Regions from separate parts of the Actinoplanes sp. URMC 104 genome, predicted to be linked through region 2. Evidence: predicted binding sites of a transcription regulator. Region 2 holds the regulator's gene; the other holds the start of a gene.
The links. Region 2 encodes HspR, which represses chaperone genes until heat shock. Its sites were predicted from a motif close to TTGAGTNNNNNNNACTCAA; they were not measured.
Positions count from the first base shown of each region.

Region 1: the regulator HspR is predicted to act here: its motif matches at 1,475-1,493, upstream of lon (endopeptidase La).

Region 1 covers NZ_JBPQTO010000011.1:1,413,446-1,417,858, reverse strand. The annotation lists gene ACSNN8_RS32300 (SGNH/GDSL hydrolase family protein) at 1-610, shown strand, start outside; gene ACSNN8_RS32295 (DUF72 domain-containing protein) at 683-1,405, shown strand; gene lon (endopeptidase La) at 1,568-3,817, shown strand; gene ACSNN8_RS32285 (alpha/beta hydrolase) at 3,981-4,413, shown strand, end outside.
Region 2 covers NZ_JBPQTO010000002.1:2,570,072-2,574,484, forward strand. The annotation lists gene dnaK (molecular chaperone DnaK) at 1-76, shown strand, start outside; gene grpE (nucleotide exchange factor GrpE) at 73-705, shown strand; gene dnaJ (molecular chaperone DnaJ) at 773-1,972, shown strand; gene ACSNN8_RS12980 (heat shock protein transcriptional repressor HspR) at 1,995-2,429, shown strand; gene ACSNN8_RS12985 (hypothetical protein) at 2,470-2,916, opposite strand; gene ACSNN8_RS12990 (cation:proton antiporter) at 3,045-4,253, opposite strand; gene ACSNN8_RS12995 (cation:proton antiporter regulatory subunit) at 4,264-4,413, opposite strand, start outside.

The DNA of each region.
Region 1 (4,413 bases), on a different contig from region 2:
CCCCGCCGTCGTGGCGAGCAAGGACGCCGGGGTCCACCTGGTCGACCAGTCGATGATCGGCGGCCTGGCGCTGTTCGACAGCCTGCACCCCAACGACTACGGCTACCCCAAGATGGCCTACAACCTCTACGAGGGCATGCGGCGGGTCTACGACAGCGAGGGCACCTGGCCGGTGCTCGCCGACCCGTTCGGCGCCCGGACCGCCCGGCTGTGCTTCCGGATCAACCAGCGCGTCGACGCCCGGACCACCTGGCACGCCGAGTGCGCCCACTGGACGTACCGGCCGGTCACCAGGACCGTTGCGGGCCGCAGCGTCACCGCCCACGCGTGGCAGCGGCCCGGCAAGGTCGCCGAGAGCTTCCGGGCGTACGTCGCGGCGCACCACACGACCAGGAAGGTCAGCACCCCGACCAAGGTGTACGTCAAGGGCAGGTACGTCAGCACGACCGTCCGGGGCAGGAGGACGAGGGTCTGGGTCAAGGCCCGGTACGAGACCCGCACCGTCACGCGGCTCGTCAAGGTCCTGGTCAAGGCCCACTACGAGCCCCGCACCCGGGTCGTGGACGGCTGGGTCTCCGACGACCCGTTCCTGACCGCGGCCGGCCGCTAGGGATTTTGCGCGGGATGGGGTGGGTATGCACCGCGCATGACGCCGGTGAAGGTGGGCCTGTGCGGAGCCGGCATGGCTCTGGGGTCCTACGCGCAACGCTTCGGGGTGCTGGAGGTGCAGCAGACCTTCTACGAGCCGCCCCGCGAGACGACGCTGCGGCGGTGGCGGGCCACCGTGCCGCCGGGCTTCGAGTTCACCGTCAAGGCGTGGCAGCTGATCACCCATGAGGCGAGGAGCTCGACGTACCGGCGGCTGCGCACACCGCTGAGTGCCGAGGAACGCGCCGAGGTCGGCGGCTTCCGGTGGACGCCCGTGGTCGCCCGCGCCTGGGACACCACGCTCGCCTGCGCCTCGATCCTGGAGGCGACCACGATCCTGCTGCAGTGCCCGGCGAGCTTCCGGCCGACCGAGCCCGCCATCGCGCGGTTGCGCGAGTTCCTCACCAGGGCGCGCCGCCCGGCCGGTGTCCGGCTGGTGTGGGAGCCGCGCGGTCCCTGGCCCGACGAGGTGGTCCGGGAGCTGTGCGAGGAGCTGGACCTGACCCACGCCGCCGACCCGTTCCTGCGCCCCAGCCTGACCCCGACGGCCTACTACCGGCTGCACGGCATCACCGGCGCCCGCCACGTCTACTCGGACGACGAGCTGGCCCGGCTGGCCGGCATCGTCGGCGCCGGTCCGGCGTACGTGATGTTCAACAACCTGCCCCGCGCCGCCGACGCCTCACGCTTCAGCCGGCTGGTGCACCCGGATGCGGATGCTTCCCGGTCGACGCCGGCCGGGGCGGGCCCCGCCTGATCCGGCGCCCGGCGGCGGCGGGTTTGTTCGCCGGGAGTGAACGCTGGAAGATCACCGGTACCCCCGAGGTTGAGCCCGGCATACTCAACTTCTCGGAGGTACCGGGTGACCAGCAAACGACTTCCCGTGTTGTTCCTCGATGACATCGTCCTGCTGCCGGGCATGGTCGTTCCGGTCGAGCTGGACGAGGCGGCTCAGGCGGCCGTCGACGCGGCCCGCACCTCGGCCGGCTCGGAGCTGCTCATCGCTCCCCGGCTCGAGGACCGCTACGCGACCCACGGCGTCGTGGCGAGCGTCAAGCAGGTCGGCAAGTCCCGCGGCGGAACGCCCGCCGCCGTGTTGCGCACCGGCGACCGCGCCCGCATCGGCGGCGGGGTGACCGGCCCGGGCGCCGCTCTGTGGGTGGAGGTCGAGCCGGTCGCGCTCGCCGCGCCCGGCGACCACGCCCGTGAGCTGGCCGCCGAGTACAAGCAGCTGGTCGTCAAGGTGTTGCAGCGCCGCGAGGCGTGGCAGGTCATCGACTCGGTGAGCGCCATCGACGACCCGGGCGACCTGGCCGACACCGCGGGCTGGGCTCCGTACCTGTCCAACGACCGCAAGCGCGAGCTGCTGGAGACCCCCGACGTGGAGGCCCGGCTGCGCCTGCTGATCGAGTGGACCGGTGACTTCCTGGCGGAGTCCGAGGTCAGCGACAAGATCGAGAGCGACGTCCGCGAGTCGGTCGAGAAGCGCAACCGCGAGTACCTGCTGCGCGAGCAGCTCAAGGCCATCCGCAAGGAGCTGGGCGAGGACCAGGCCGAGGGCAGCGACGACTACCGCGCCCGGGTCGAGGCGGCCGACCTGCCCGACACCGTCCGCGAGGCGGCGCTGCGCGAGGTGGGCAAGCTGGAGCGCGCCGGCGACCAGCCGGAGGCGGGCTACCTGCGCACCTGGCTCGACACCGTCCTCGACCTGCCGTGGAACGTCCGCACCGAGGACAACACCGACCTGGGCGCGGCCCGGGCGGTGCTCGACGCCGACCACCACGGGCTGGACGAGGTCAAGGAGCGCATCGTCGAATACCTCGGCGTCCGCGCCCGCCGGGAGTCCCGGGGCCTGAGCGTCGTCGGCGGCCGCGGCTCCGGCGCGGTGATCCTGCTGGCCGGCCCGCCCGGGGTCGGCAAGACCTCGCTGGGCGAGTCGGTCGCGCGCACGCTCGGCCGCAAGTTCGTCCGGGTGGCTCTCGGCGGCGTGCGGGACGAGGCGGAGATCCGCGGCCACCGCCGTACGTACGTCGGTGCCCTGCCCGGCCGCATCGTGCGGGCCATCCGCGAGTCCGGTTCGATGAACCCGGTCGTGCTGCTCGACGAGGTCGACAAGGTCGGCAGCGACTACCGCGGCGACCCCGCGGCGGCCCTGCTCGAGGTGCTGGACCCGGCGCAGAACCACACGTTCCGCGACCACTACCTCGACCTGGACCTCGACCTGTCCGACGTGCTGTTCATCGCGACCGCCAACGTGCTCGAGACGATCCCGCAGGCGCTGTTCGACCGGATGGAGCTCATCTCGATCGACGGCTACACCGAGAGCGACAAGGTCGCCATCGCCCGCGACTTCCTCGTCCCCCGGCAGCTGGAGCGGGCCGCCCTGGCCGAGGGCGAGGTCACGGTCACCGAAGGCGCGCTGCGCGAGATCGCCGCGAACTACACCCGGGAGGCCGGCGTACGGTCCTTCGAGCGCCTGCTGGCCAAGGTGTTCCGCAAGGCCGCCCTCAAGGAGCTGCCCGTCACCATCGAGGCCGCGGACCTCAAGGACCTGATCGGACGGCCGCGGTTCACCCCGGAGTCCTCGGAGCGGACCGCGGTCCCGGGCGTGGCCACCGGCCTGGCCGTGACCGGCATGGGCGGCGACGTGCTCTACATCGAGGCGTCGCTGCTGCCCGGCGACAAGGGCGGGCTGTCGGTCACCGGCCAGCTCGGCGACGTGATGAAGGAGTCGGCGCAGATCGCGCTGTCCTATGTGCGGGCCCACGCCGAGGAGCTGGGCATCTCGCCGGAGCAGCTCGACCACCCGATCCACCTGCACGTGCCCGCGGGCGCGGTGCCCAAGGACGGCCCGTCGGCCGGCGTCACGATGACGACCGCGCTGGTCTCGCTGCTGCTGGGCCGCAACGTGCGGGCCGAGGTCGGCATGACCGGCGAGGTGTCGCTGACCGGCCGCGTGCTGCCGATCGGCGGCGTGAAGCAGAAGCTGCTCGCCGCTCAGCGGGCCGGCCTCACCGAGGTGTACGTGCCGCAGCGCAACGAGCCCGACCTCGACGAGGTGCCCGCCGACGTGCTGGACGCGCTGACCGTGCACGTCGTCGCCGATGTGCGGGAGATCCTGAGCACCGCGCTGGAGCCGGTCTCGACCGGCCTGGTGGCGGCGGCCTGAGGCCGGATTCTTGCGGGCCCGGCACGGCGCCGGGCCCGCGAAGGCCGCAGAGGAGTCGACGCCCGGCCGGAAACTGTCTGAACGGTCGGCCTCATCGGCGCGCCTGGATGGATAGTCTCCGGTGATCGCGATGCGGAAGCGCATCGGAGACGAAGGGCATGGAATGAGACGACTACTGGCGGCCATCGCCGCCACAGCTGTCGGGCTGGCGGTCGGCGGCGGCATGATCCCGTCCGCGGCTCAGGCTCACAGCGGTACCCCCGGCTACACGCCACCTCCGATCGCCTGGGGTGCGTGTACGAACACGACCCTCAAGGCGCGCGGCGCCGAGTGCGGGTTCGTGACCGTCCCGCTGGACTACGCGCACCCGGGCGGCACCAAGATCAAGATCGCCGTGTCGCGGATCAAGGCCAAGTCGCCGGCCGCCGACTATCAGGGCGTCATGCTGGTCAACCCGGGTGGCCCCGGCGGATCCGGCCTCATCTACTCGATCTTCCAGACGGCGATCCCGAACGACGTCGGCCTCGACTACGACTGGATCGGCTTCGACCCGCGCGGCGTCGGCTCCAGCGTGCCGTCGCTGACCTGCGACGGGA
Region 2 (4,413 bases):
TCCGAACGCCGGCCCGGCGTCCGGTGGCGCCGACGACGTCGTCGACGCCGAGATCGTGGAGGACGACAAGAAGTGACTGCCACGGACGACGAGAACGACGGTCAGGCGACCGAGCGGGTCGTCCGGGACCGCGGCACGGCGGACGCCGAGGCCGACGAGCCCAAGGCCCCCACGGCCAAGGGCAAGGCCACGGTCGGCGCCCACCGGGCGGCCGACGCCGAGGAGCAGGCTCCCCCGGCCGAGCAGGCCGAGGAGGCCAAGCCGGCCCTGGGCGCCGAGCTCGAGGCCCTGCGCGCCGAGCTCGACGAGCGGACGCACGACCTGCAGCGGGTCACGGCCGAGTACGCCAACTACCGCAAGCGGGTCGACCGCGACCGGGGTGCGGCGGCCGAGCAGACGACGGGCGCGGTGCTGACCGCGCTGCTGCCGGTGCTCGACGACATCGACCGGGCCCGTGAGCACGGTGACCTGGTCGGCCCGTTCGCCTCGGTGGCGGAGTCGCTGACCACGGTGACCGGCAAGCTGGGGCTCGTGGGCTTCGGCGACAAGGGCGACCCGTTCGACCCCAACCGCCACGAGGCGGTCGCTCACCAGACGTCCGCGGACGTCACCGAGCCGACCTGCATCGAGGTCATGCGCCGCGGCTACACGCTGGGCGAGCGGCTGCTGCGACCGGCGCTGGTCGCGGTCGCCGACCCGGAGTGACCTCACACGTTCGTCCCGCCTGCCGCCTCGCGGCAGGCGGGACCTTCCGCAGGAGGGGGGAGGCGGGATGAGCTCGAAGGACTGGCTCGAAAAGGACTTCTATGCCGTTCTCGGCGTGCCCAAGTCCGCTCCGACCGACGAGATCAAGAAGGCGTACCGGAAGCTCGCCCGGGATCTCCACCCGGACCGCAATCCCGGGAACAAGGAGGCCGAGGAGCGGTTCAAGGCCGCCTCCGAGGCCTACGACGTGCTCTCGGACGACAAGAAGCGCAAAGAGTACGACGAGATGCGCTCGCTGTTCGGCTCCGGAGCATTCCGCCGCGGGGCCCGCTCGGGCGCCGGCACGCAGTTCGACCCGTCCGACCTGTTCGGCGGGTTCAGCGGTGCGGGCGCGGCGGGCGGCGCGGCCGGTGACCGGCGCTTCGGCGGCGCCGGCTTCTCCGACATATTCAGCTCGATATTCTCGGGCGGCGGGCCAGGTGGTGGCGCCGCCCGACGAGGTGGACCGCGTCGCGGGCGGGACGTCGAGACCGAGGTGACGCTCGACTTCGCGCAGGCGGTCAAGGGCACGACGCTGCCGCTCACGCTGCGCTCGGCCGGCGAGTGCGAGACCTGCCACGGCAACGGCGCCGCGCCCGGCACGTCGCCGCGCACCTGCCCGCAGTGCCAGGGCAGCGGGCTGATCTCGCGCAACCAGGGGTCGTTCAGCTTCTCCGAGCCGTGCCGCGACTGCCAGGGCGCGGGCACGATCGTCGACCAGAAGTGCCCGGAGTGCCGGGGCACGGGCGGGGTCACCAAGAACCGCACGATCAACGTCCGGTTCCCGGCCGGGGTGGCCGACGGCCAGCGCATCCGGCTCAGCGGCCGGGGCGAGCCGGGCGACCGCGGCGGGCCGGCGGGCGACCTCTACGTGCAGGTCATGGTGCGTCCGGACGAGCTGTTCGGGCGTACGGGCGACGACCTCACGCTGGTCGTGCCGGTCACCATCGCCGAGGCCGTGCTGGGCACCGACCTGCGGGTGCCGACGCTGGACGGCCCGGTCACGCTGCGGGTGCCGCCGGGCACGCCGAGCGGCCGCAAGCTGCGGGCGCGCGGCAAGGGCGTGGCCCGCAAGAACGGTCCGCCCGGCGACCTGATCGTCACCGTCGACGTGCAGGTGCCGGGGGGTGTCACGGGGGAGGCCCGGGACGCGCTGGAGCGGTTCGCCAAGCTGACCCCGCCGGCCGGGCGGGAGCGGCTCGAGGCTCGGGTGCGCCGGAACGGTTAGACCAGCGAGTGGGGGGTGGATTATGCATGAGGAGATCAGCATCTCGGTCGAGCAGACCTCCGACGCGAAGGTTCTGATCATCTCGGTCGCGGCCCGGCTGGCCGGGATGCACCCGCAGACGCTCCGGCAGTACGACCGGCTGGGGCTCGTGCAGCCGGGCCGGGCGGGCGGCGGCGGGCGGCGTTACAGCGAGCGGGACGTCGCGCTGCTGCGCGAGGTGCAGAAGCTCAGCCAGGAGGAGGGCGTCAACCTGGCCGGGATCAAGCGGATCATCGGGCTCGAGCAGCTGGTGGGCGACCTGCAGCAGCGGGTGCACGAGCTCGAGCAGGAGCTCACCGAGGCGTACACCCGGATCGCCCAGCTCGAGAACCCGTACGGCCGGGGTGATCTCGTGCGCCAGGAACGCCCCTCGACCGCCCTGGTCGTGTGGCGCCCGCGCAGGGCCTCGGACAGATGAGAAAAGCCCCGCTCGGGACGAGCGGGGCTATCTGCTTCTCTCAGCGCCGGTTGTAAAGGCCCAGGCGGCGCGGGTGGCGCACCAGGCCGCCCTCGATCCAGTCGGCGTAGTCGAAGATCTCGGGGCGGCTCATCAGCACGCGGCAGTTGTGCGCCCAGATCGACATGGGCTCGTCGCCGACCTCCTCGGCGCGCTCCACGTATTTCTTGAGCCGGCGTTTGCGCAGGCCGGACGCGTTTTGCCGGACGCCGTCGGCGGCGTAGATGTACATGCAGTGCTGCGCGAAACGCCGCGCCGGGCACTGACGGTCCATCGCCAGCTCGAAAAGGGTGGGCGCCAGGACGTCGCCGGAGATCAGCAGATCCCAGTCGGGCGGCATGCTGCTGAGGGGGACGGCCGCGGGATGGTAGGCCCACGCCTGAAGCTCCTCCGGCCGAGGATCGACCGGGTTGGCGAACCCATAGAAAGTCGACTCACGCACTGCCACGTCGCCGCCCGAGAAAGTCCGATAACACGTAGTTGTCGGGTGGGAACGGTAGCGCGCCGACGATGTCCTGCGGAAGTGTCAGAGGCTCACTTTCAGATACTTGTCAGTAGCAGCGAGCAGCCCAGACGTCATTCGTCGGCGGTCAGCGGCTGCACCGGAGGCCGCGACGGCTGCCCCCGCCTGCGGATGAAGGCCTTGAACCACTCGTAATCGGGCAACCTGGCGAGCACCGGACCGGACACGACGGTTATCAGCACGTACGCGGTGGCGAGCGGGGCGAGGCGCGGCTCGACGCCCGAGGCGACGGCCAGCCCGGCGATGACGATCGAGAACTCGCCGCGCGGCACCAGCGCGAGCCCCGCGCGCAGCCGGCCGGGCACGGCGATGCCCACCCGGCGGGCCGCGAGGTATCCGGTCAGCACCTTGGTGAGCATCGTGAGCACGGCCAGCCCGAGCGCCGGCAGCAGCACGGGCGGCATGTCGGCCGGGTCGGTGGACAGGCCGAAGAACACGAAGAAGACCGCGGCGAACAGGTCCCGCAGCGGCGAGAGCATCTGGGTCGCGTGATGGGCCACCGGGCCGGAGATCGCGATGCCGACCAGGAACGCGCCGACCGCGGCCGAGACGTTGAGCTCCTCGGCGACGCCCGCCACGAACAGCGTCAGCCCGAAGACGCCCAGCAGCAGCGCCTCGGCGTCGCGGGCCGAGATCAGCGCGCTGATCTGGCGGCCGTACCGGATGGCGACGACCAGCACCGCCACCACGGTCACCACCGCGACGCCCAGCGCCTTGGCGCCGCCGAGCAGCCCGACCCCGGCCAGCACGGCGGTGACCAGCGGCAGGTAGAACGCCATCGCCAGGTCCTCGATGACCAGCACCGAAAGGATCACCGGTGTCTCGCGGTTGCCGAGCCGGCCCAGGTCGCCGAGCACCTTGGCGATCACACCGGACGACGACACCCACGTGATGCCGCCCAGCACCAGCGCGGCCTGCCAGTCCCAGCCCATGACGAAGGCGAAGGCGGCCCCGGGCAGCGCGTTGAGCAGCGCGTCGATCAGCCCCGCCGGGGCGGCCGCCCGCAGGTTGCTGACCAGCTCGTTGGCCGAGTACTCCAGGCCCAGCATGACCAGCAGCAGGATGACGCCGATCGAGGCGCCCACCTCGATGAACTGCTCGCTGGCCGACAGCGGCACCAGCCCGCCGTGCCCGAAGGCGAGGCCGGCCAGCAGATAGAGCGGGATGGGTGAGAGTCCGAAGCGGCGGCCGAGCCGGCCGAGCATTCCGAGCGCGAAGAGCAGCGCGCCGACCTCGATGAGGAGGATCGTCGTGTCGTGCATCGCCGCAGCTCTAGTCGCCGGGGTCGCCGGCCAGGATGGCGGACACGCCGTCCAGGCCCTTGCGGGTGCCGACCGCGACGACCACGTCGTTCGCCTCGAAGACGAACCCCGGCCCGGGCGACGGGATGACCTCGCGGTCGCGCATCACCGCCACGATCGA